Linked DNA regions of Bdellovibrio bacteriovorus. Each later gene encodes a partner of the first gene's protein in a complex. Links are inferred from orthologs where the notes say so. Each region holds a gene or a part of one and is shown in the gene's direction. Other genes may lie near its edges.

Evidence for each region.
Region 2: the proteins of AZI87_RS06925 (region 1) and AZI87_RS02970 are in contact, whole or in part, in a cryo-EM structure (PDB 6ZJN), measured with the Thermus thermophilus proteins. The link is inferred for Bdellovibrio bacteriovorus from one-to-one orthologs. Residues at the interface, in WP_096411122.1 of Thermus thermophilus: Arg41, Phe42, Val44, Arg45, Met46, Thr296, Tyr354; in WP_096411123.1 of Thermus thermophilus: Thr2, Leu3, Lys4, Leu6, Ser9, Thr13, Tyr16, Leu17, Val22, Thr23.
Region 3: the proteins of AZI87_RS06925 (region 1) and nuoD are in contact, whole or in part, in a cryo-EM structure (PDB 6ZJN), measured with the Thermus thermophilus proteins. The link is inferred for Bdellovibrio bacteriovorus from one-to-one orthologs. Residues at the interface, in WP_096411122.1 of Thermus thermophilus: Ala224, Glu225, Gln226, Glu227, Ala295, Trp297, Phe298, Arg299; in WP_223903221.1 of Thermus thermophilus: Pro35, Ser36, Asp139, Gly141, Ala142.
Region 4: the proteins of AZI87_RS06925 (region 1) and AZI87_RS02995 are in contact, whole or in part, in a crystal structure (PDB 6Y11), measured with the Thermus thermophilus proteins. The link is inferred for Bdellovibrio bacteriovorus from one-to-one orthologs. Residues at the interface, in WP_096411122.1 of Thermus thermophilus: Arg36, Val44, Arg45, Met46, Gly47, Pro48, Asn49, Arg50, Val51, Leu57, Gln58, Ala61, Asp62, Ile64, Lys65, Ile67, Phe68, Lys69, Glu70, Ile72, Val74, Glu223, Ala224, Glu225, His233, Thr234, Glu235, Tyr236, Ser237, Trp241; in WP_096411117.1 of Thermus thermophilus: Arg16, Glu17, Gly18, Leu24, Leu27, Val28, Trp30, Gly31, Arg32, Asn34, Ser35, Trp37, Thr54, Asp55, Ala56, Asp59, Ala61, Arg62, Phe63, Gly64, Glu66, Val67, Phe68, Arg69, Ala70, Ser71, Arg73, Gln74, Ala75, Asp76.

What each region holds. Positions count from the first base shown.
Region 1 is NZ_LUKD01000001.1:1,438,833-1,441,742, reverse strand. It holds AZI87_RS06925 (complex I subunit 1/NuoH family protein), read left to right. Parts: upstream 1-834; coding sequence 835-1,986; downstream 1,987-2,910. Other genes in the region: nuoL (NADH-quinone oxidoreductase subunit L), read left to right, coding at 2,875-2,910; nuoK (NADH-quinone oxidoreductase subunit NuoK), read left to right, coding at 2,523-2,846; AZI87_RS06920 (NADH-quinone oxidoreductase subunit J), read left to right, coding at 1,997-2,533; AZI87_RS06930 (NADH-quinone oxidoreductase subunit A), read left to right, coding at 456-824; mfd (transcription-repair coupling factor), read right to left, coding at 1-334. UniProt on the Escherichia coli protein: NDH-1 shuttles electrons from NADH, via FMN and iron-sulfur (Fe-S) centers, to quinones in the respiratory chain. The immediate electron acceptor for the enzyme in this species is believed to be ubiquinone.
Region 2 is NZ_LUKD01000001.1:608,650-616,609, reverse strand. Bases 198-3,196 are described here. They hold AZI87_RS02970 (NuoI/complex I 23 kDa subunit family protein), read left to right. Parts: upstream 198-1,434; coding sequence 1,435-1,959; downstream 1,960-3,196. Other genes in these bases: AZI87_RS02960 (hypothetical protein), read right to left, coding at 2,586-3,196; AZI87_RS02965 (hypothetical protein), read left to right, coding at 2,235-2,531; AZI87_RS02975 (2Fe-2S iron-sulfur cluster-binding protein), read left to right, coding at 198-1,438. Also shown: more of AZI87_RS02975, read left to right, coding at 1-197; more of AZI87_RS02960, read right to left, coding at 3,197-3,362; AZI87_RS02955 (hypothetical protein), read left to right, coding at 3,933-4,496; AZI87_RS02950 (hypothetical protein), read left to right, coding at 4,596-4,982; thpR (RNA 2',3'-cyclic phosphodiesterase), read right to left, coding at 5,011-5,628; AZI87_RS02940 (TerC family protein), read right to left, coding at 5,672-6,646; AZI87_RS02935 (LysR family transcriptional regulator), read left to right, coding at 6,742-7,644; AZI87_RS02930 (hypothetical protein), read right to left, coding at 7,634-7,960. UniProt on the Escherichia coli protein: NDH-1 shuttles electrons from NADH, via FMN and iron-sulfur (Fe-S) centers, to quinones in the respiratory chain. The immediate electron acceptor for the enzyme in this species is believed to be ubiquinone.
Region 3 is NZ_LUKD01000001.1:617,361-620,910, reverse strand. What follows is about bases 1-2,985. They hold nuoD (NADH dehydrogenase (quinone) subunit D), read left to right. Parts: upstream 1-644; coding sequence 645-2,327; downstream 2,328-2,985. Other genes in these bases: nuoF (NADH-quinone oxidoreductase subunit NuoF), read left to right, coding at 2,883-2,985; AZI87_RS02985 (complex I 24 kDa subunit family protein), read left to right, coding at 2,410-2,883; AZI87_RS02995 (NADH-quinone oxidoreductase subunit B), read left to right, coding at 164-658. Also shown: more of nuoF, read left to right, coding at 2,986-3,550.
Region 4 is NZ_LUKD01000001.1:619,001-626,750, reverse strand. The notes cover bases 4,962-7,750. They hold AZI87_RS02995 (NADH-quinone oxidoreductase subunit B), read left to right. Parts: upstream 4,962-6,003; coding sequence 6,004-6,498; downstream 6,499-7,750. Other genes in these bases: nuoD (NADH dehydrogenase (quinone) subunit D), read left to right, coding at 6,485-7,750; AZI87_RS03000 (S8 family serine peptidase), read right to left, coding at 4,962-5,684. Also shown: AZI87_RS03025 (murein L,D-transpeptidase catalytic domain family protein), read left to right, coding at 1-408; AZI87_RS03020 (cache domain-containing protein), read left to right, coding at 526-1,983; AZI87_RS03015 (HvfC/BufC N-terminal domain-containing protein), read right to left, coding at 1,980-2,750; bufB (MNIO family bufferin maturase), read right to left, coding at 2,719-3,573; AZI87_RS03005 (YceI family protein), read right to left, coding at 3,582-4,187; more of AZI87_RS03000, read right to left, coding at 4,266-4,961. UniProt on the Escherichia coli protein: NDH-1 shuttles electrons from NADH, via FMN and iron-sulfur (Fe-S) centers, to quinones in the respiratory chain. The immediate electron acceptor for the enzyme in this species is ubiquinone.

The sequences.
Region 1 (2,910 bases):
GCTGGGCTCGAGACAAGAAACGAACCCGATCACTAACGACTCTCGAGTTTGGATAAAGACCGGAGTAAGGTGAAACATCGAAAGCAGGTAAAATTGTGCTGTGACGAGACGGGTCAAAGAACTCTAAAAGCTGCTGAAGTTTGTTCGCTTCCGATAGACTGCTAACAACAACTAAGTGCGGCAAGCTGTTGATTTTTTTAGAGTAAGTCTGCGACAAAAAGTAAGCGAGCGCGAGCGGAGATGCAGCTCCGGTCACTTGAATTTTTCCGCGTGTTGTTTCGAAGGCCCTTTCCAGGATGGATTCAAGCCTTGTATGAGTCATTTCGGCTTTCATTCGGTGGGCTCATCTTGCCATGCTTATCGCCTTGTTTCCATTCATATTTCTTGGTTTTCACAGACGACACATATATAACTAATTGAAATCCAAATAATAACGACAACTTTGGAGGGGTACAGTGCCACTCGGTGGAGTCATTTTCATCGTCATCTTCATCGCTCTATTCGGAGCATTTTTAGTATGGGTCGCGTCCAAAACAGGCGGCAAACCCGTTTATAACTCTATCAAGTACGAGCCTTACGAGTGCGGTATTCCTGCTCTTGATAAGAAAGATACAAAGGTTTCAGTAAAGTATTATCTTACTGCGATCCTCTTCATCCTTTTCGATATCGAGATCATTTTCATGTATCCATGGGCAACTTCTTTCCGTGATTTCTTATCTTCAGGACAAGGTCTGTTCGTGCTTATTTCGATGATGGTCTTCATCGGAATTTTCATCTTCGGACTTTTCTGGGAAGTAAAATCAAAAGCATTGGAATGGGACTAAGCAAATGGGAATGGGTAAAGATCTTTTTGAAATTACCGTTAACGGTTTAAAACTTGTCGTCATCTTTTTGATGATGGTTCAGGCAGTTCCTATTCTTGTGTGGCTAGAGCGCCGTGGTTCCGCATTCATCCAAAATCGTTTGGGACCAAACCGCGTAGGACCTTTGGGATTGATGCAGCTTTTGGCTGACGCTGTGAAATTCTTGACGAAAGAAAACTTCGTTCCAGATACGGCAAAACCTTTGTTGTACTACGCAGCTCCGGTATTTGCATTGATTCCTGGTGCGGTGGCGTTCTCTGCAATTCCGATGTCGACACCAATTCAAGTGGGAACATTTGAAATGTTTGGCTCTACTTGGGGTCCGTACACTTTCTTAGTTCAAGGTTATGATATCGGCGTTGGTATCGTATTCATCTTGGGTGTTTCTTCTTTGGCTGCTTACACTTTGTTGATGGCGGGTTGGGGTTCAGGAAACAAGTACTCTTTGATGGGCGCTCTTCGTGCTTCGGCGCAAACGATCTCTTACGAGTTGGCTTTGGGTCTTTCTATCGTGGGCGTGATCATGCTTTACGGTACATTCAACCTTCAAGACATGACGGTGGCTCAACAAGGCCCCCTTCAATTCGTCTTCTTGGGTCACACAATCACTGCAAGCTGGCTTCCAAATTGGGGTATCTTCTATCAACCATTGGCAGCTCTTTTATTCTTCACAACCGCTTTTGCTGAATCAAATCGTCTTCCTTTCGACTTAGCGGAAGGTGAATCCGAGCTTGTAGCCGGCTTCCACACAGAGTACGGCGGATTCAAGTTCAACATGTTCTTCATTGGTGAATACGGTCACATGATGATCGCTTCCGGTTTGATGGCGCTGTTCTTCTTCGGTGGTTACGGAATTCCGTATGTATCCGTTGAGCAAGTTCAAGAGTGGGCGGCATCCGTGACGTCTTCTGCCGGTTGGGCAAGTGCTTTGATGGCGTTGATCCACTTCCTTGTTTTCAATATCAAGTTTGCATTCTTCTTGTGGGTTTTCATCTGGGTTCGTTGGACGCTTCCACGCTTCCGTTATGACCAATTGATGGATTTCGGTTGGAAGACTTTGCTTCCTTGGGCGCTAGCAAACACGATCATTACCGCGTTTGTGATCTACATCGCATCTTTGTGAGGAGAATAACGTGACAGCAGATGCATTTCTTTTTTGGTTCTTAGCGATTGTCACTCTGGTCAGCGGCCTGAGTGTCATTCTTTTATCTAACCCGATTTATTCATCGCTTTGTTTGGCGATGACGATGGTGGGTATCTCCGCGTTGTTCGTGACTTTGAATGCCTACTTTATCGCAGGCGTTCAGTTGATCGTTTACGCCGGCGCCGTGATGGTTCTTTTCGTCATGGTGATCATGCTCTTCGACTTGAAGAAAGATATACAGGCCTTTACGAAAGGTAAGTTCTCGGGAGCGGTAAAAATCGCTTCCGTGGGATTGCTTGCGGGCTTGGTTGTCGGTGCGATTGCAATGTCTGTTGGTCTTTTGAACGAGAAAACGGCCGACAATCCAGTGACAGCAGGAACGGGAATGGAAACAACAAAAGCGTTGGGCCAAATCCTTTTCTCTAAATACATCTTCGGCTTTGAAGCATTGGGCGTTCTTTTGCTAGTGATCGCAGTTGGTGCGGTGGCTCTAGCGCGCAGTAAAGGTGGAACACATGAACACTGATTTCATTAACAACATTGGCCTGACTCACTATCTAGTTTTGGCAGCACTTTTGTTCATGATGGGTATGGCCGGAGTTCTTCTTCGCCGTAACGTGATCGTTCTTTTGATGTCTGTAGAGTTGATGTTGAACTCGGTGAACTTGACGTTCATCGCTTTCAGTAAGTACCTAGGCATTCTTGACGGTCACATCATGGTTTTCTTTGTCATGACAATCGCAGCGGCAGAAGCAGCGGTAGGTTTGGCATTGGCCGTTTCAATCTTTAAACGCTTTAACGAAGTGAATATTCGCTTCTTTGAACACTTGAAAGGATAAGGGAGCAGCCGTGAATCATTCTCTTTTAATGGCCCTTTTGATCCTAGCTCCATTCGTTGGTTTC
Region 2 (7,960 bases), 830 kb from region 1 along the record:
GGTGGAGATCGAAGGAAATCCACGTGTACAAATCGCATGTAACACAATGGTTACGGAAGGCATGAAGATCAACAACACGTCTGAAAAAGTACGTGATGCTGTAAAGTGGGGCTTGGACTTCCACTTGATCAACCATCCTTTGGATTGCCCTATCTGTGACCAAGCGGGTGAGTGCGGTCTTCAAGACCAATACATGGAGTACGGTAAGTACGATCCAGAAATGGCTGAAGCCAAAGTAAAGAAACACAAAGTGGTCGACTTGGGTCCAACAGTGGTTTTGGATTCCGAAAGATGTATTTTGTGTTCTCGCTGTGTTCGTTTCACTGAAGAAGTTTCTAAGACAAATGAGTTGGGTATCTTCAACCGTGGTGATCGTTCTGAGATCGGAACTCACGAAGGTGTTGAGCTTAACAACAAATACTCATTGAACACGGTTGATATCTGCCCAGTGGGTGCATTGACGTCGAAAGATTTCCGTTTCCGTCAGCGCGTATGGTATCTCAAAGACGCCGAAACAGTCTGTAACGGTTGCTCAAACGGTTGTAACGTAAAAGTGTACTTCAACAAGGAAGGTTTCTTCCGCGTGAAGCCTGTTTACAATGAAAAAGTGAACGGATACTGGATGTGTGACGAAGGTCGCGACATCTATAAGTTCGTGAACAAAGAGACTCGCTTGTTGAAAGCGCAAGTTCGCGGTGCTTCCGGTTGGACAGAAATGGCTGGCGGAGCAGCAGCGAAGAATGCTCATGAAGTTTTGAAAAACACTTCAGGCGACTCTTTGGCTCTTGTTTTGACAGCACAATACACAGTGGAAGAATTCGACGCGATTGTTTCTACATTTGTGAATGAATTTAAAACTAAGAAGGTCTTCTTCTGGATTAACAACAAAGAAACTTTCGACAGCTTTGACGGCCTTCTTCTTCGCGGTGATAAAAACCCGAATACAAAAGGTCTTCTTAAAGTTTTGGAAAAACACGGTATCACAGCAACTTGGGCTGATTTGACTCAAGGTCTTGGTAACGGTTCGATCAAAACTGTGGTTGTTGCGGGTCCTGAAAACCAAGCGGTTTTCCCTGACTTCCAAGAGCGCGTGAAAGAGCTTTCAAAAGCTCAAAACTTGATCTGGTTGCAGGCGGGTAAAAACGATGCGTTGATGTCTTTGACTGGCAACGTATGGTTGATCCCAACAAAAACTTTCGTGGAAAAAGATGGCACGTTCATCAACCACGCAGGTCTTGAACAGAAGTTCAAAAAAGTAACGACGATTGTTTCTGAAGCTCTGACTTTGACGGAAGCCGCGTTGTTGTTGGCAGGTAAAAACCTGACAATCCCAACAGCGACAGCTCAGCCTTTCATGCCGATGAATCAGCGTGAAGATCAGGTGACTTTGGAAGCTCGTAAAAAGAACGAGTTTGTATTTAGAAGAGGCAGCCTATGAGCGTAATGCAAAATAACTCTGAAAAAGCAAAGTGGTACTTGCCCGGGGTCCTTGGTGGCCTTGGCATCACCATGAAGCACTTGTTGGTGAACCTTTTCAACCGCAAGAAAATGATGACGTTGAACTACCCAGAGGAAAAGTATGAATACTCTCCTCGCTTCAAAGGGAATCACGTTTTGACAGTGAAAAAAGACGGTTCACTTCGTTGCACAGCTTGTATGTTGTGCGCGACAAACTGTCCTGCAGAATGTATCAAAATCGTGGCTGCGGAACACAACGACCCTCACGTCGAAAAATTCCCGATCAGCTACGAAATCGACATTCTTCGCTGCGTATTCTGCGGCTACTGTGAAGAAGCATGTCCCGTGGACGCCATCCGTTTGGGCCCTGAGTGGCAAACTCCAGGTGTGAACGGCGCGAACTTCATCTACGACATCAACCACCTGGCTTACCGTCCAAACCTAAAAGGCGGTATCCAAACCCACGTCGACGACGAAGAACGTCTAAAATCAGGCATCTAATCACCACAAAAAAAGGAGCTAGAAATAGCTCCTTTTTTTTGAAGGTGCCTGCTTCTTTTTTGGGTCTACACCGCGTCGACCAAAAGGTGCCTGCTTCTTTTTTGTAACCCATCGCATAAATGCCTTCTGCGAGCGTCTTAACTTCTCTTCCAAATAGAAATAAACAGCGGTTCACGATCTTAATTTCTTTGTAGTACAAGGCGGTCGTTTCTTCGTTGAAACAGCGCCAAGGGCCATGTTACGAGGCTCTGGAAAGTTCTAACCGAGGAGTTTTTATGAGAAATCTATTCGTTGCTATCGTGGGCTTTATGTTGCCTTCATTGAGCTTTGCTTGGTGGGTTCCGCAAATGCAATTCCAAGTGACACCTCAATGGGCCGCTGTTCAGGTTTATAACTACACGGGTTTCAATGCTTTCTGCCAAGGACAAGTTTTCGGTCTGACTCAAACAGGCGTGTGGATGAATTCTTGGTTCCAAGTATGGGTGCCAGCGGGTGGCTTCCAGTACGCTTATGTTTACGCAAATGGACCTTACTACTTTGTGAATGCAACGGCTAATGTTCAGTGCCAGTAAGTAGCGTGAAAGAACAAAAGGAGTCGTAAAAGACTCCTTTTGTTTGAGAGAGTATTAGATTTCGTAAAGGCGAATAAACATATTGCGGGCTTCTTTCGTTTGCGAGTTGCTGTATTGCTGAAGAACCTGAAGAAAATCCAAAGTAGCCTTAGTCAAGTCGCCGCAACGGTCGGCACCTCTTAAAACAAGATCAAAATTTCCAATCGAGTCTTCGATGCTGTTTTCAGTATTTAGAAGCATTTTAAAGCTGGTGTGCAGATCTGTTAGTGAATAAGTTTTACTGACGAACATCGCTCTAGAAAACACATCTCGCGCATAGTTTGTATGGTTGTTTCCCAATAGCAGAAGTAGTGAAGTGAAGAAACGGTTGGCCTGTGAAAAACTTGCGGGTGATGAGCTCACTTTTTCCGCTACCAGAATAAAATTTAATGCGGCGTCTTCTTTAGAGTTCTCTGCTCTAAGAAGTTCGATGTAACTCGTAACAAGCATATCCAGAGTTCTCGGTCCACGAAGCGCTTGAAGGATTAGATTGAAGGCTTGTCGGGTGTCCGCAGTTGCGCCGCCGCCACCTAAGGCTTGCTGTAGATGAACGAAGTTGTCGACGACGTAACGCAAGTTCAAGTTGTAGCGCTTTTGTGCAGCTTCAACAATAGCCAGATTCTGTTCAGCATCTTGAGTGCTGTTTTCAACTTCTAAAAGAACCTTCAATGCATCGAAACGATTGTAAAAACCATTGCAGGAAACACCCTGAGTTCCGCCGCAGCGATTGTCAGCATAAGCAAGGCTCGAAGTGGCTGAAACCAAAAGGGCAAGTAAAACCAATTTTTTCATAACAGGAACCTTTCTAGATTTTTGATTTTTTCCAACCAGGTGAAGTTAGAGTTTCCTCAGAAAAAATTCCACTGTAATGATTTTGACAGGGGCCACTTTTGCGCCGTTGATATTTTAGGCGCTCTAAACTAAATAAACCTGCCTATACCCATAAGAGGCGTGAGAGTGACACAAATGAGCCTTAATTTAGGTCCTTCCTATAGCGAAAAGCATTGTTCCTATATAAGAAAAACGCGCGCTCAGCGTACGTGTTTGACCGCTTTTTTATTGAAGAATTCTGTTTAGTAAGTTGTGGAGAGAGCCGCTCCGCTGTTGAGAGATCCGATTTGTTTTGCCTAGATTTGTGTGCCTTAATAAGCTTATACAGGGGTCAAGGGAATGCAGATGGAATTTTTTTATAACACCAAACTTTGGGTGATATTCATTGGGCTTATCGTTTTTTTTAGCGCGGTTTCACTGCTTTCTCACTATATCGCCGGCAAAAAAGATAGAGCCGAACCGGGTTCGACAGAATTTCTCTCAACCACGATTCTCGGTCTATTAGCTCTATTGCTGGGATTTACTTTTTCAATGGCAATATCAAGATTTGATACGCGCAGCTCGTTGGTATTAAAAGAGTCCAACACTATCGGCACAGCCTATTTGCGCAGTGACTTGTTTCCCCAAGATCAAGTTCAAGAGTACCGAAGACTTTTAAAAGAATACACTCAACAGCGCATTGAATTCTTCACGTCGATTCGTAATGGCAAGCGCGAGTTCATCCAGAATATGCAAGCTCTGCAAACCAAGATATGGCAAGAAACCACGAAGCTTGTAAAAAACAACATGTCCCCTGTTGCCGCCACGTTCATTCAAGCGAATAACGATCTGATTGATGTGGACGGAGAAAGACTTTTTGCTTCTGAAAATCACGTGCCCGAAGTGGTCTTCGATGTTCTCATTCTGATTGCGGCGATGGGCCTCGCCTCATTAAGTTATTCCCTGGGAATAAAAAAGCACAGCGCCAAAGCACCTCTGGTTCTAGGAATCCTCTTTGCCGTCGTCATTGTGCTTATCCAAGATTTAGATAGACCCGGGCGGGGGCTCATTCAGCCACATGAAGACGCCATGATTCGCGTCTTAGAAAGCATGTAGCAGGTGCCTGCTTCTTTTTTGCAACCCTGTGCGTAAATTTAGAGCATTTGCATTGATTCACAAGCTTGGGTCTTTCAGACTTTATGAGTAGGGGGAACTATGATGAAACTACTTCTTTTCGCGTCTTTGATTTTTTCAAGCGTGATGGCTTCAGCAAATGACGTCACAGCTCTGACTGTGGAGCCAGGCAAGCAACAGGACCAATACTATAGTTACAACTTTGGTTCTACTTGGGTGAATAGCCGTATGTATGCGGATTTTTCTTTAACTGCGGGTGACCAACAAGTAGATCTGCAAGGGATCTCCATTCGTGGGCAAGCCTACGATGCAACTTCGAATTGCCCGAAGGTTCTGCCTCCGCGCCAAACATGCTGGACAAGAGTTTTCTTCTGGCCGCAATTTGAAGGTCATTATTATGGCGATTTGATGTTCTATTTAAAGAACAGCACTATCTACATCCGCCTTTACGGATGGGCCCACAGATAAAGCAAAGGGAGCGTCAGCTCCCTTTTTTTTATGGTGCGATAATCGGGAAAGCCTCTTCTTCCACGAGCTTTTCGTCGCCCGAAAGAGGGCAGCGTAAAATCGGCGTATAAACGGGAAACACGCCTTGAAGTTTTGATTCATAAAGCACAATTTCACTCACATGAATTTTTCCAAAACTTTTTCTTTTAAATGGTGAAATCATGTCTTTCACGCTGCGGGGATTGCGAAGTCTTCCGAAGGTCAAGTGAGGTTTGAATTCGCGAGCATCCGGGTGTTGAATCAATCCGCGTTCTAATAGCAGATCGTCCAGAGCATACTTAAATTCACCTAAGTATCTTTTATTTTGAACACCCAGCCACAGAACTCGGGCGTCGTGTTCATTAGAGAAAGCTCCCATATCTTCAATTTTTAAGTCGAAGGGAGTGAAGAGGGTGCAAACTTCCTTTAAAGCCTCCATCAATGCCGGAATTTTTTCTTCAGGCTGCTCGCCTAAAAAACTCACGGTGATGTGGAAGTTATCAACAGGAACCCACTTCACATTGATTTCTCGCCGATCGGCATTGATTTTCAATTTTTTGTAAGTGGGTAGGAAGGATTCGGAAAGAGGATCCGTGGCATTAAGAGCGAAGAACAGTCTTCTAGTCATAAAAAGCCCCCTAAGATCATTATCCTGATCTTAGGGGTGCTTGTCATTTATTCTTTGGCTTAATCATCAAAGAAAGGGCCACAGAACCGCCGATGAAGAAGGCGATAATACCCAAAGACCATAAAATAGGGAAGTGACCGTCAAACAGCTTGTTCAACCACACCATCTTCAAACCCACGAAGATAAGAACGGCAGCTAGACCATACTTCAACAAGTGGAACTTATCCACGACGCCTGCAAGCAAGAAGTAGAGGGATCGCAAGCCCAGGATCGCAAAGATGTTGGAAGTGAATACGAGTAACGGTTCATTAGTAATAGCGAAGATCGCTGGGACTGAGTCCACGGCGAAGATAATGTCCGTCGCTTCTAGGAAGATCAAAGCAACGAACAGCGGAGTCGCGTGGCGTACGCCATTTTCAATGATAAAGAAGTGATCTTCATGCATACGCTCGTGCACGCGCACATGCTTTTTCATGAACTTGATCAGCCAGTTTTGAGTTGGATCCACTTCTCGTTCGGGTTGGATCATCATTTTTAAACCCGTGATGATCAAGAACACACCGAAGATCATGACAACAGCTTGGTACTGCATAAGAACAGAACCCAAAGCAATGAAGATCGCACGGAAGATCAAGGCACCTAAGATACCGTAGAAAAGAACTCTATGCTGGTATTTAGGGGGAACACCGAAGAATCCAAAAACGACAACGAAGACGAATATGTTATCTATGGATAGAGATTTCTCGATGACGTAACCAGTAAGAAACTGCAGGGCCACGTCTTTGGCGACGGTGGGATCCGGAAACTTATTAAGAGCATAGTAATAAAGACCAGCGTTGAAAAGCAAAGCTAAGCTGACCCAAACAATCGACCAAATCGTGGCCTCTCTGAAACCTACGGTATGGGAATGTTTATGAAATACACCCAGGTCCAACGCGAGCATCGCCAAAACGAAAGCGATAAAACCAGCATAAAACCACCAATATTCTGCAAAAGGAAATAAAAGAGTCTGCGTCACAAAAAGGACCTCCGGACTCAGAGTATAAGGGCTTTTCTTAATTATAAAAAATCGATAATCTTTAACAAGTTATTTGATTTTAACGAAGAGGATATATGCCTGTTAAAGTGGCAAACCAAATGCAGTGGCTTAATTATCACCACCTTCACTATTTTTATACAATTGCAAAAGAAGGAAGCATCGCCAAAGCTGCTGAAAAACTAAAGATAGGTCAGCCGTCGCTGAGCACTCAACTGCGCCAGTTGGAAGAGTCATTAGGCAAAGATCTTTTCGAGCGTCGTAAGCAAAGGCTGCATCTGACAGAGGCCGGAAAACTGGCTTATGAATACGCAGATCAAGTTTTTCACCTGGGCGCGGAAATGGTTGAGGCTTTGCACGACCGTCTTCAAAACAACCGTGTGCATGTGCAAATCGGTGCTCTGGATAGCGTTCCTAAGCACATCCTATTAGAAATTATTTTGCAAGCGCATCACCAAGGAAACTGTTCGGTCTCCGTTGTGGAAGGGGGAGGCAGCGAACTTCTGCGTGAACTCAGTGCGCATCAGATCGATTTGCTTCTTGCCAACTATCCACCTAATGTTGACACGAAAAGTATATATGCCCGGCCGATTGCAAAGCTCGACGTCGTCGTATGTGCCTCTGCGAAATATAAGCACCTTAAGAAAGGCTTTCCACAATCACTGGAAGGACAGCCCTTTGTTTTTCCAACAGTGCATAGCAAGCTCCGCCGGGACCTGGATCACTACTTTAAAGTCAATGGCATCAGGGTGGATCGCATTGCTGAAACTCAAGATACGAGCTTACAAAAACTTTTAGGGCAAGAGGGCGTAGGGCTCATCCCCATTTCTCTGATGGCAGCAGATGAACTTATCAAAGAAAAAAAGTTGGTGGTTTTAGGAACGCTCAAAGGGGTGAGTGAAGAGATCTGGCTTGCGGCGGCAGATCGTAAGATTAACAATCCGATCGCCGCAAAACTCATGAAGGGTTTTAGTTTGTAGTAGGACTGCAAAGCGCATTCAGAATCTTCATCGCCTCAACGGCCTCCGGAACCAATCCACCATCGCGGCTTGTGGAGTTCTCAATGCGTGTTCTGGTGCGCTGACAGGTGGAGGCATTGATGTCTTTCATGCGGATCAAATTCACATAATTATCGTATTCCGTAAGACTCCGGTACTCTTCCAGCGCCGGGTGGTCATCGGGTGTCGTTGCTAAATCCGGAATCTCAATCGTATTCAAACGATCGAAAAGAAACTGTTTGTAAGTTTCTAGGTATTGAAGGCGAGCCACTACGTTATCCTGACGTTGTAAATGCGC
Region 3 (3,550 bases), 820 kb from region 1 along the record:
AGACGCGCCCCTTATATTACTTATCTAGTTGTCAGGATTACGGATTTTCAGTAACTACTTAATGATAGCTAAATGAAATTGCAGAGGTGTATTTATGCACAAAGATCAAGTGCAGGGTTCTGTGTCTCTCGCAGGCGCAAGCGGAACTCAAGCCATAGATGATATGTCACGAGATGTTGCTTTCACATCAAGGCTCGATGCTTTGGTGGCGTGGGGGCAAAAAAATTCTTTGTGGCCAATGCCTTACGGTACTGCTTGTTGTGGTATCGAGTTCATGTCAGTGATGGGACCGAAGTATGACTTAGCACGTTTCGGTGCTGAGGTTGCTCGTTTCTCTCCTCGTCAAGCGGACTTGCTTGTCGTTGCCGGAACTATCACAGAGAAAATGGCACCGGTTATCACTCGTATTTATCAACAAATGCTTGAACCAAAATACGTGATCTCAATGGGCGCCTGTGCAAGCTCAGGTGGTTTCTACCGTGCTTACCACGTTCTTCAAGGTGTCGACAAAGTCATTCCTGTCGATGTTTACATCCCAGGTTGCCCTCCGACACCAGAAGCGGTGATGGATGGAATCATGGCATTGCAACGTATGATTGCGACTCATCAACCACGTCCTTGGAAAGACAACTGGAAGAATCCATATGAACAAACTTGAGACTTTAAAACAAAACCTGGCGGGTAAATTCAAAATCGAGAACTACAAGTTCATCCACGCTGTGGGTGATGATGTTCTTGAAGTTCCTAAAGAAGACGTTCCGGCGTTGCTTTTGTATCTTCGTGAAAGCGGGCAGTTCGATTTCTTGATGGATGTTTGTGGTGTCGACTATCCAAACCGTGAAAAGCGTTTCGATGTTGTCTATCACTTATTCTCTTCCAAAGACTCTTCTCGTTTGCGCGTGAAAGCGCAAGTGGGTGAAAACGAATCTATCGGCACAGTTCTTCCGGCGTGGAAGGGGGCTGACTGGTTTGAGCGCGAAGCTTACGACATGTTCGGTATCAAGTTCGATGGTCATCCGAACTTGCGCCGCATTTTGACTCACCACCAATTCGTGGGTCATCCGCTTCGTAAAGACTACGATGCAAACTTGCAACAACCTTGCACGTCTTCATTGCCAATTCATTTCAACAACGAGCCAGGTTCTCCAGGTGATGTGTTGAACGATAAATATGTTCCTTTGAATATCGGTCCTGCCCATACAGCGATGCACGGAACACTTCGTGTGATGGCTGAAATGGATGGCGAGACGATCGTTCGTTGTAACAATGAAATCGGATATCTTCACCGCTGTTTCGAAAAAATGGCAGAGACTCATCCGTACAACCAAGTGATCCCTTACACAGATCGTTTGAACTACTGTTCTGCGCCAATGAACAACATTGGTTACTGTAAAGCAGTAGAGCGCCTGTTGGGTGTGGAAATTCCACCGAAGGCACAAGCGATGCGTGTGATCTTGGCAGAGCTTTCTCGTATCATCGACCACACGATTGCTATCGGTACCGGTGCGATGGACTTGGGTGCTTTGACTTCTTTCTTCTATATGTTCGGTCTTCGTGAACAGGTTTACGGATTGTTCGAAAAACTTTGCGGAGCTCGTTTGACTGTATCTATGACTCGCGTCGGTGGTATGGCTCAAGATGCACCGGAAGGTTGGTTCGACGAAGTTTTGGCTCTTTGTAAAGAGATCCGTAAAGGCACAGACGAAATGGCATCGATGGTTTTGGACAACAAAATCTTCATCCTTCGTACGAAAAACGTGTGCCCGGTTTCTGCTCAAGACGCGATTCAATGGGGTTACACAGGTCCTCTTCTTCGCGCTTCCGGTGTGAACTTGGATTTGCGTAAAGCAAAACCATACTACGGTTACGACGCTTTGGACTTTGATGTTCCAGTAGGAACAACAGGCGACATCTACGACCGTTACTTGGTTCGTTTCGAAGAAATGCGCCAATCTGTTCGTATCATCGAGCAAGTCTGCAAAAACGTTCCTGGTGGCGATTACACGATCCGCGACAAAGGTATCGTTCTTCCAGAGAAAAAAGATGTTTACGGAAACATCGAGGGTTTGATGAATCACTTCATGTTGATCATCAAAGGTCTTCGTCCTCCAGTGGGTGAAGTTTACGATGCGACGGAAGCGGCCAACGGTGAGCTAGGTTTTTATCTAGTGAGTGACGGCTCTGCAAATCCATACCGTTTGAAAGTTCGTCCACCATGCTTCGCGATCTACCAATCGTATCCAACGGTGGTGAAAGGCGCGATGTTGGCAGATGCTATCGCAACTGTCGCTTCGATGAATCTTATTGCGGGTGAGTTGGATAGATAGTGGGCGACAGCCCTCAAAGCGGAGGGTCACAAGACCCGAAGCTAAAGCAGCTTAGAGTTTTGAAAAATTTAAAGGAAAAAGAATGTTTCAACTAAGTGAACAAGGTTTGGCGGAAGTAAAAAAAGAATTGAATCGCTATGAAGCGAAAGATTCTGCGATCATCCCAAGCCTTTACATCGCACAAAAAGAAAACAACGGTTTCGTCACTGCAGAAATGATCACATATCTTTCTAAAGTGATGGACATCCCTGAAGCACGTATTAACGAAGTTTTTAAGTTTTATACGATGTTCAATCAAAAGCCGGTGGGTAAATACCACGTGCAAGTATGCACGAATATTTCCTGTGCTCTTGAAGGTGGTCGTGAGATGGCTAGCCACATCTGCCACGAGTTGGGTGTGAAATACGGCGAAGTCACTTCAGATGGCCGTTTCACAGTCAGCAAAGTGGAGTGCTTGGGTTCCTGCGGAACGGCTCCAATGATGCAAGTAAACGACACGTATCATGAGAAACTCACTCCGGAATCAGCAATGAATCTGCTACGAGGAATGAAATAATGGCTGAAACAAAATTACTGACGGAATTCTATCACTTGCCAGAGTATCAAACTTTGGCTGGTTACAAAGCTAAAGGCGGTTACGAAACTTTGCCGAAAGCTTTGAAAATGCAACCTCAGCAAATCATCGACGAAGTGAAAGCTTCTGGTCTTCGTGGTCGTGGTGGTGCGGGTTTCCCAACGGGTATGAAATGGGGCTTCCTTCCTAAAAATGGAGAACCTCGTTACCTTCTTTGCAACGCCGATGAAGGGGAGCCTGGAACATTCAAAGACCGTATGATGATGGAGCGTGCTCCACATCAATTGATCGAAGGCATGATTATCTCTGGCTTCGCGGTGGGGTCTAATAAAGGTTATATCTACGTTCGTGGTGAATACGTTTACCCGATCGAATGCTTAAATAAAGCGATCAAAGAAGCTTATGCAGCAGGCCTTCTTGGCAAAAACATCTTGGGTTCAGGTTTCGACTTTGACCTTGATGTGTACCGTGGTGCCGGCGCTTATATCTGCGGTGAAGAGACTGGCATGATCTCTTCTTTGGAAGGCTTGAAAGGCCAACCAAAATTGAAGCCTCCATTCCCAGCGGTTCAAGGTTACTTGCGTAAACCGACAATCGTGAACAACGTGGAAACTTTGGCGGCTGTGACTTACATCGTTCGCGATGGCGC
Region 4 (7,750 bases), 820 kb from region 1 along the record:
TCAAACTACGTGGACTCTTGGAAAAGCTCTCTGGGATTTTACTTTGCGCAAGGAACTTATCTGAGCAAAGTGAACGGGCGCTCGCTGTATCTTGAAGGGATCGATAAATCCAATGATCGTGCTAAGGAACGCGCCATTGTTTTGCATGGCGCCGGTTACGTCAGCGAAGCATTTATCGCACAAAACGGACGGCTGGGGTGGAGTGAAGGTTGCTTTGCAGTCAGTCTTCAAGACCGTGATTATTTGATCGATGTTTTGCAAAGTGGAAGTTTGCTTCTGTCCTATCACAAAGACCTCATGCGATCATCTCGACTTTCGCCTTGGCAACAAGAGCTCGCAGGCTCTGAAATTATTCCGCCCGGAGTAAATCCAAGACGTACCTCTGGGGAAGGTGGCGGAGGAAGGTAAGATGCGTCTCATTCTGGCGCGAAAATCAAAAAGTGTTTCGGAATATTAAGAAGTTACTTCAGCTGCAAAAATATTTTGACGATGTAGCCCTGGGCCATTGAACCCAGGGAGTATTCCATGTTGGATCGTATTTGGAAAACGCGGAGCTATCGATATAAAACCTTGGCGTTACTCATTGTAGCGATCATCCCTCTTTGGGCAATTGTTCTATTCTATGTTCTTCCTTTGGTCCGCGACAATATGTATGAAGATCGTAAAGTGGCCATCCGAAGCACTGTTGATCTCGCGACTAAAATCATTGAGCACAAGTACGAGCTTTTTCAAAAGAAAGAGATCACTGAAGAACAAGCCAAGCAACAGGCCCTGGCAGCTATCAAAGCTCTTCGCTATAGCGGTAATGAGTATTTTTGGATCAACGATCTTCACCCTCGCATGATGATGCATCCGATTAAGCCAGAACTTGATGGCAAAGATCTTTCTGACATGAAAGACCCGACGGGATTTAAGCTCTTCGTAGAATTTGCACGCATCGGTCAAACGGCCGAAGGCGAAGGGTTTGCAAACTATATGTGGCCGAAACCAGGTTCGCCGCAGCCTGAACCTAAAATCAGTTTCGTGCGTCAGTTCAAGCCTTGGCAGTGGATTGTAGGAAGTGGTGTTTACGTTGATGACGTTGAAAAAGCAGTGGCTACCTTCCGCGACAAAGTTCTGATTGGTTTTTCATTGGCTTTCGTCTTAGCGTTTGGGGTTTTCTATTTGTTTGCCAGCCGTCTTATGAATTTTTTAGCACAGACAGTGACCGACACGAACACGGCCAGTCAGCAGGTGTTAGAGGCATCAAATATGCTTTCAACGGCGGGGCAAAACGTGGCTCAAGGAGCTGTGGAATCTGCTGCGCGAATTGAAGAGACTTTGCGTTCGGTGACAGATTTAAATGAAATCGTGAAGGCCAATCAAGATCGTGCTAAGGCAGCGGCAGAACTCGCGAAGACCTCCGAGGTGGGAGCCTCTGAAGGTGCCAATGAAGTAAAGAAATTGATCGAAGCTATTACCGTCATGTCCAAAATTTCAGGCGAAATCACGTCAGCCATGGATATTATTGATGACATCGCCTTTCAAACGAACTTGTTGGCCTTAAACGCGGCCGTCGAAGCGGCCCGTGCTGGAGAGCAAGGAAAAGGATTTGCAGTTGTTGCAGAGGCTGTTCGTGGATTGGCACTTAAATCAGCCAGTGCCGCGAAAGAAGTTAAGACTGTGATCACAAGCAGTGTAGAGCAAACACGAGTGTCGCTAGAACTTGCAGAAAAAAGCGATAAAGTTCTGGATGGAATCGTGAGCTCCGTGCAAAAGGTGACAGTTCTCAATCAAGAGATTTCTGAAACGTCTTCCCATCAGTCGGATGGTATTAAAGCCATTCATGAGGCCATGGGTTCTTTGGAAAGACAGACTCAAGCCTTTTCGGCAGCGGCAGAAGAAACTGCCGCAACCTCTGAAGAAATGTCCGCTCAAGCCAATACACTTCAACACATGGTGAATAGCATGGCTAACGAAGTGATTGGGAAAAAAGTGGCTTAATTCTCTAAAACTAAAACGTCTTCAATAATACCAGCTCTTGTGATCATCTCTAAGAGCTGCGTTACTTTTTCCGCATTCAAAGCATGTGAAAAATCCGCCAAAGCCGTCGCCACTGATTTTCCTTCTTTCAAATCCAAAAGAATTTGCGCTTCCACGGCGTCGATTCTTTGCACGTAGATCTTTCGTTGCTTTTTATAAACCAAAAGATGCTCTGGATGACTCCAGTGAATATCTTCAAAGTGATATGAGCGCTCGTTTCGCTGTCTCCAGACATCATAAATCGAATAAGGGCTTTCAAAGACATGCATAGATTCGATGAAGTGGATTTTGAAATCCTCTTCGCGCAAAAGTTCTTCGATATGCTCTTCCGAAAGAGGTTGCGGAGTCGGTGTGTGATGCATGTCTTTAATCGTCCACTCAAAGCGCGCCAATTCATAAATAAAAGGAATGTTCGTCGTGGCCGACGATGTCTTTAAGAAGGCCGGAAACTCTGCACCGTGAGCCGCAAGGTCATAGGACAACGAAGGCTGTGCATTGATATAATCGGCGGCCACTTGTTGAAATGAGTCCGCTCCTAGCACCCAGAAGATGGCAGGATAGGTTTCTTTCAGACTTTCCGTCAGACGGCGAATGTAGCTATGATTATAAACCTTAAACGCACGCTCCAAAGACATCTGTCCCACGGCTTTTAAAGTTTTTTGAAATGCCTGATCGTTTTCGCCAAGAAGGCCTTTTTTAAACAGGTTCTGTGCTTCGTTCAGATTCATGAGAGCCCTCCAAGATGTAAACAGCCTTCATCACTTCGACTTCCAGTTCTTTGAAGTCCGGGATGTCTTCGTCGCGTTCAATTAAAATAGGTAAGTGGCGGATTTTGGGTGCCATCAGTTTAAATAAGTCCCATATTTGTTCCGGAATTTCCTGCCCATGATTGTCAAAAAGAATGTCTTCGAACTTCGTCGGTCCCGACATGTGAATTTGCACCACGCGCTCCAGAGGAACGTGGTTTAAGAAATAATTCGGATCAAAACCGTGATTGTAAGAGTTCACATAGACATTGTTCATATCGAGCAGAAGACCACAACCTGAGCGGCGACTGACCTCGCTGATGAAATCCCATTCGTTCATTTCGTTATTGCGATAGCTGATGTAGGTGGAGATGTTTTCCAAGATCAGCGGACGTCGCAAAAAGTTTTGCACGAAATCAATGTTGTTCACCAAAGTCTCGATGCTGTCTTCTGTAAACGGGAGGGGCAGAAGGTCGTGAAGATTTTGCTCCGGAGATCCAGTCCAACACAGATGATCTGAAACAATAAAAGGCTCAACGTGCTCAATCAGTTCGCGCAGTTTTTGTAAGTAATCTAAGCGCAAACCTTCGGGGCAACCGATGTTCATTGAAAGACCGTGCAAAGCGACCGGATAGTCTTGACGAATCAGTTTGAGCATCTCTAAAGGACGCCCGCGCGAATTCATATAGTTTTCAGTGATCGCCTCAAACCAAGCAGCTTCTGTTTGAGGTCGCGTTTCTAAATAGGAATAATGGGGCTGGCGAAGGCCTAAGCCCACTTTATGTGTTCTTGATGAGGGGTGCATGTCAGCTCCTATTTTTTAGCCGGAGCTGCGGGTTTTGCTACTTTTGCTTCGCCATCAATTTCAATTTCGATTTCGTCGCCGACAACCCAGCCACCTTTATCCATGGCTTTGTTCCAGTTCAAACCGAAATCTTTGCGATTCACTTTGGATTCGGCTTCAAAAGAAATCACGCGATTTCCCCAAGGATCGTTCACGGCGCCTTTGTAGTCGATATCAAACACCGCCGGCTTGGTGATACCGCGAATCGTTAGATCCCCGTGAATCTTGTCAGGTTTGCCATTGTCATAGTCCACTTTCGTACCCTTGAAAGTCATTTCAGGATACTTATTTACATCAAAGAAATCCGCCGTGCGCAGATGCTTATCACGGTCTTTTTCATTTGTGTTCAAAGAGGTGGTGAAAACTTTGACGAACACATTTTCAAGTTTTTGAGTTTTTTCGTCAAAGTCGAATGTGCCTTCGAATTTTTCGAAACGGCCTTTGACTTTGGAAACCATCAAGTGAGGCGCCCTGAAGCTGACATCCGTGTGAGACTTATCAAGCTCAAACTTCTCGGCAAATGATGTTGCAGAAAAAAGAGTAGTGGCTAGAAATGAAAAAAGTAGAACGCGCATCTTTGAAATCCTTTCGGTAAGTGCTCGTTCTACTTTTTTAGAGGTGCTAAACTTTTACAAATTAAGTTGATGAAAGCTTTAGTAATTCATCAAAGCTTTAACATCGAGCTTGCCGTTCGACACAGATTTTCCATCTAGAGCTTGAATTCTACGAGAAGAACCCAAGATCGCCGCTTTCACATCCTGCCATGATTTTTCCGGATGAGCCGACCAGTAAAGAGCCGCCGCACCCGCGACGTGAGGAGCTGCCATTGAAGTTCCATCCCAAGTCGCCTTGAAACCAAACTTGTCGATCACTGTGTCTGTGTAGCCTTGAGCGACAACTGTCGAAAATACTTTGACGCCGGGAGCGCCGATATCAACCGACTTGTGGCCCCAGTTTGAGAATGAACCCAAACGATCATTAGAATCTAAAGCCGCAACAGCGATGATGTTGTCGTGCGGATAAGAAGCCGGGTAGGCAGGGTTGGCATCGTTGTCGTTATCATAACCAACACCTTTGTGACCGTTGCCCGCCGCCGCGATAAATAGAACGCCTTTGTCTTGTGCGTATTGAACAGCATCACGCAAAGCTTGGTTTTCCGGAGCGCCGGGCTCTTCACCTTCAGAACCCCAAGAGTTGTTTAAAACTTTCGCGCCATTATCAACAGCGTAACGGATTGATTTGATCGCATCCGCTGTTGTTCCGCCGCCAGTCATGCCGATGAAACGCAATGACATGATTTTTACGTTTGGTGCAACACCTGCGATGCCTTTACCGTTGTCTCCACGAGCCGCCACGTTGCCTGCACAGTGAGTTCCGTGACCAGGGTTTCCACCTTTAAACAATCCATCCAAAGTATCAACAGCCAGGTCGTAAGGCTTGTTGTCGTTTCCAACAAAGTCCCATCCGATCACGTCGTCCACATAACCGTTGCCGTCGTCATCGATCCCGTTGTTTGGAATTTCATTCGCGTTTCTCCACAGATTTGGAAGAAGGTCTTCGTGAGTGTAGTCCACGCCCGTGTCGATCACGGCAACGATCATATCTGGACTTCCTTTAGTCACTTTCCAAGCGTCGACAACGCCGTTATCGATCATGCCCCATTGTTTTGAAAACAAAGGATCTGCGCCTGTTGTAGTTTGCGGAGCGTCAGGAATCACTGGATTGTCCTGACGAGCGGCTGCGCGAAGTTGAGGATTTCTAGAAAGCATTTTTGCCAAAGCAGCACGGCGCAATGGGTCTTCAATGCGATAATCTTCAAGTAATTTCACTTTGTAGTTTGGTTGAACGTACTCAACAGCTGGATTTTTCTCCAGTGATTGAATGCTCATGCCGCGAGGAGCTTGAACGCGAACCCAGGATTCGCTCAGTTTTTCGATTTTTGCTCCCTGCATTTCGAACTCAACAAAGCCCGGTGCTAGTTTAATGAGCAAATCTTGTCTTTTTGAATTAGCTTGCGCCCCTAAGCTGATCGCAAGCATGGCAGAACTCACGTACAGAGCCATCTTCTTCATGCTGTTTTCCCTTCTTATCGAGGTCCCCTCGAAGTCCTGCTGATCAACAACTGGACTTCTCCTCGAGTGATGTTAGGTGGAAATTAAAGTTTGAAATGAGACGACTAGAGAATCAATTTCAATTACCTCGTTTCGGAATGCCGCGTTGAAGAAATCAGACGCGCCCCTTATATTACTTATCTAGTTGTCAGGATTACGGATTTTCAGTAACTACTTAATGATAGCTAAATGAAATTGCAGAGGTGTATTTATGCACAAAGATCAAGTGCAGGGTTCTGTGTCTCTCGCAGGCGCAAGCGGAACTCAAGCCATAGATGATATGTCACGAGATGTTGCTTTCACATCAAGGCTCGATGCTTTGGTGGCGTGGGGGCAAAAAAATTCTTTGTGGCCAATGCCTTACGGTACTGCTTGTTGTGGTATCGAGTTCATGTCAGTGATGGGACCGAAGTATGACTTAGCACGTTTCGGTGCTGAGGTTGCTCGTTTCTCTCCTCGTCAAGCGGACTTGCTTGTCGTTGCCGGAACTATCACAGAGAAAATGGCACCGGTTATCACTCGTATTTATCAACAAATGCTTGAACCAAAATACGTGATCTCAATGGGCGCCTGTGCAAGCTCAGGTGGTTTCTACCGTGCTTACCACGTTCTTCAAGGTGTCGACAAAGTCATTCCTGTCGATGTTTACATCCCAGGTTGCCCTCCGACACCAGAAGCGGTGATGGATGGAATCATGGCATTGCAACGTATGATTGCGACTCATCAACCACGTCCTTGGAAAGACAACTGGAAGAATCCATATGAACAAACTTGAGACTTTAAAACAAAACCTGGCGGGTAAATTCAAAATCGAGAACTACAAGTTCATCCACGCTGTGGGTGATGATGTTCTTGAAGTTCCTAAAGAAGACGTTCCGGCGTTGCTTTTGTATCTTCGTGAAAGCGGGCAGTTCGATTTCTTGATGGATGTTTGTGGTGTCGACTATCCAAACCGTGAAAAGCGTTTCGATGTTGTCTATCACTTATTCTCTTCCAAAGACTCTTCTCGTTTGCGCGTGAAAGCGCAAGTGGGTGAAAACGAATCTATCGGCACAGTTCTTCCGGCGTGGAAGGGGGCTGACTGGTTTGAGCGCGAAGCTTACGACATGTTCGGTATCAAGTTCGATGGTCATCCGAACTTGCGCCGCATTTTGACTCACCACCAATTCGTGGGTCATCCGCTTCGTAAAGACTACGATGCAAACTTGCAACAACCTTGCACGTCTTCATTGCCAATTCATTTCAACAACGAGCCAGGTTCTCCAGGTGATGTGTTGAACGATAAATATGTTCCTTTGAATATCGGTCCTGCCCATACAGCGATGCACGGAACACTTCGTGTGATGGCTGAAATGGATGGCGAGACGATCGTTCGTTGTAACAATGAAATCGGATATCTTCACCGCTGTTTCGAAAAAATGGCAGAGACTCATCCGTACAACCAAGTGATCCCTTACACAGATCGTTTGAACTACTGTTCTGCGCCAATGAACAACATTGGTTACTGTAAAGCAGTAGAGCGCCTGTTGGGTGTGGAAATTCCACCGAAGGCACAAGCGATGCGTGTGATCTTGGCAGAGCTTTCTCGTATCATCGACCACACGATTGCTATCGGTACCGGTGCGATGGACTTGGGTGCTTTGACTTCTTTCTTCTATATGTTCGGTCTTCGTGAACAGGTTTACGGATTGTTCGAAAAACTTTGCGGAGCTCGTTTGACTGTATCTATGACTCGCGTCGGTGGTATGGCTCAAGATGCACCGGAAGGTTGGTTCGACGAAGTTTTGGCTCTTTGTAAAGAGATCCGTAAAGGCACAGACGAAATGGCATCGATGGTTTTGGACAACAAAATCTTCATCCTTCGTACGAAAAACGTGTGCCCGGTTTCTGCTCAAGACGCGATTCAATGGGGTTACACAGGTCCTCTTCTTCGCGCTTCCGGTGTGAACTTGGATTTGCGTAAAGCAAAACCATACTACGGTTACGACGCTTTGGACTTTGATGTTCCAGTAGGAACAACAGGCGAC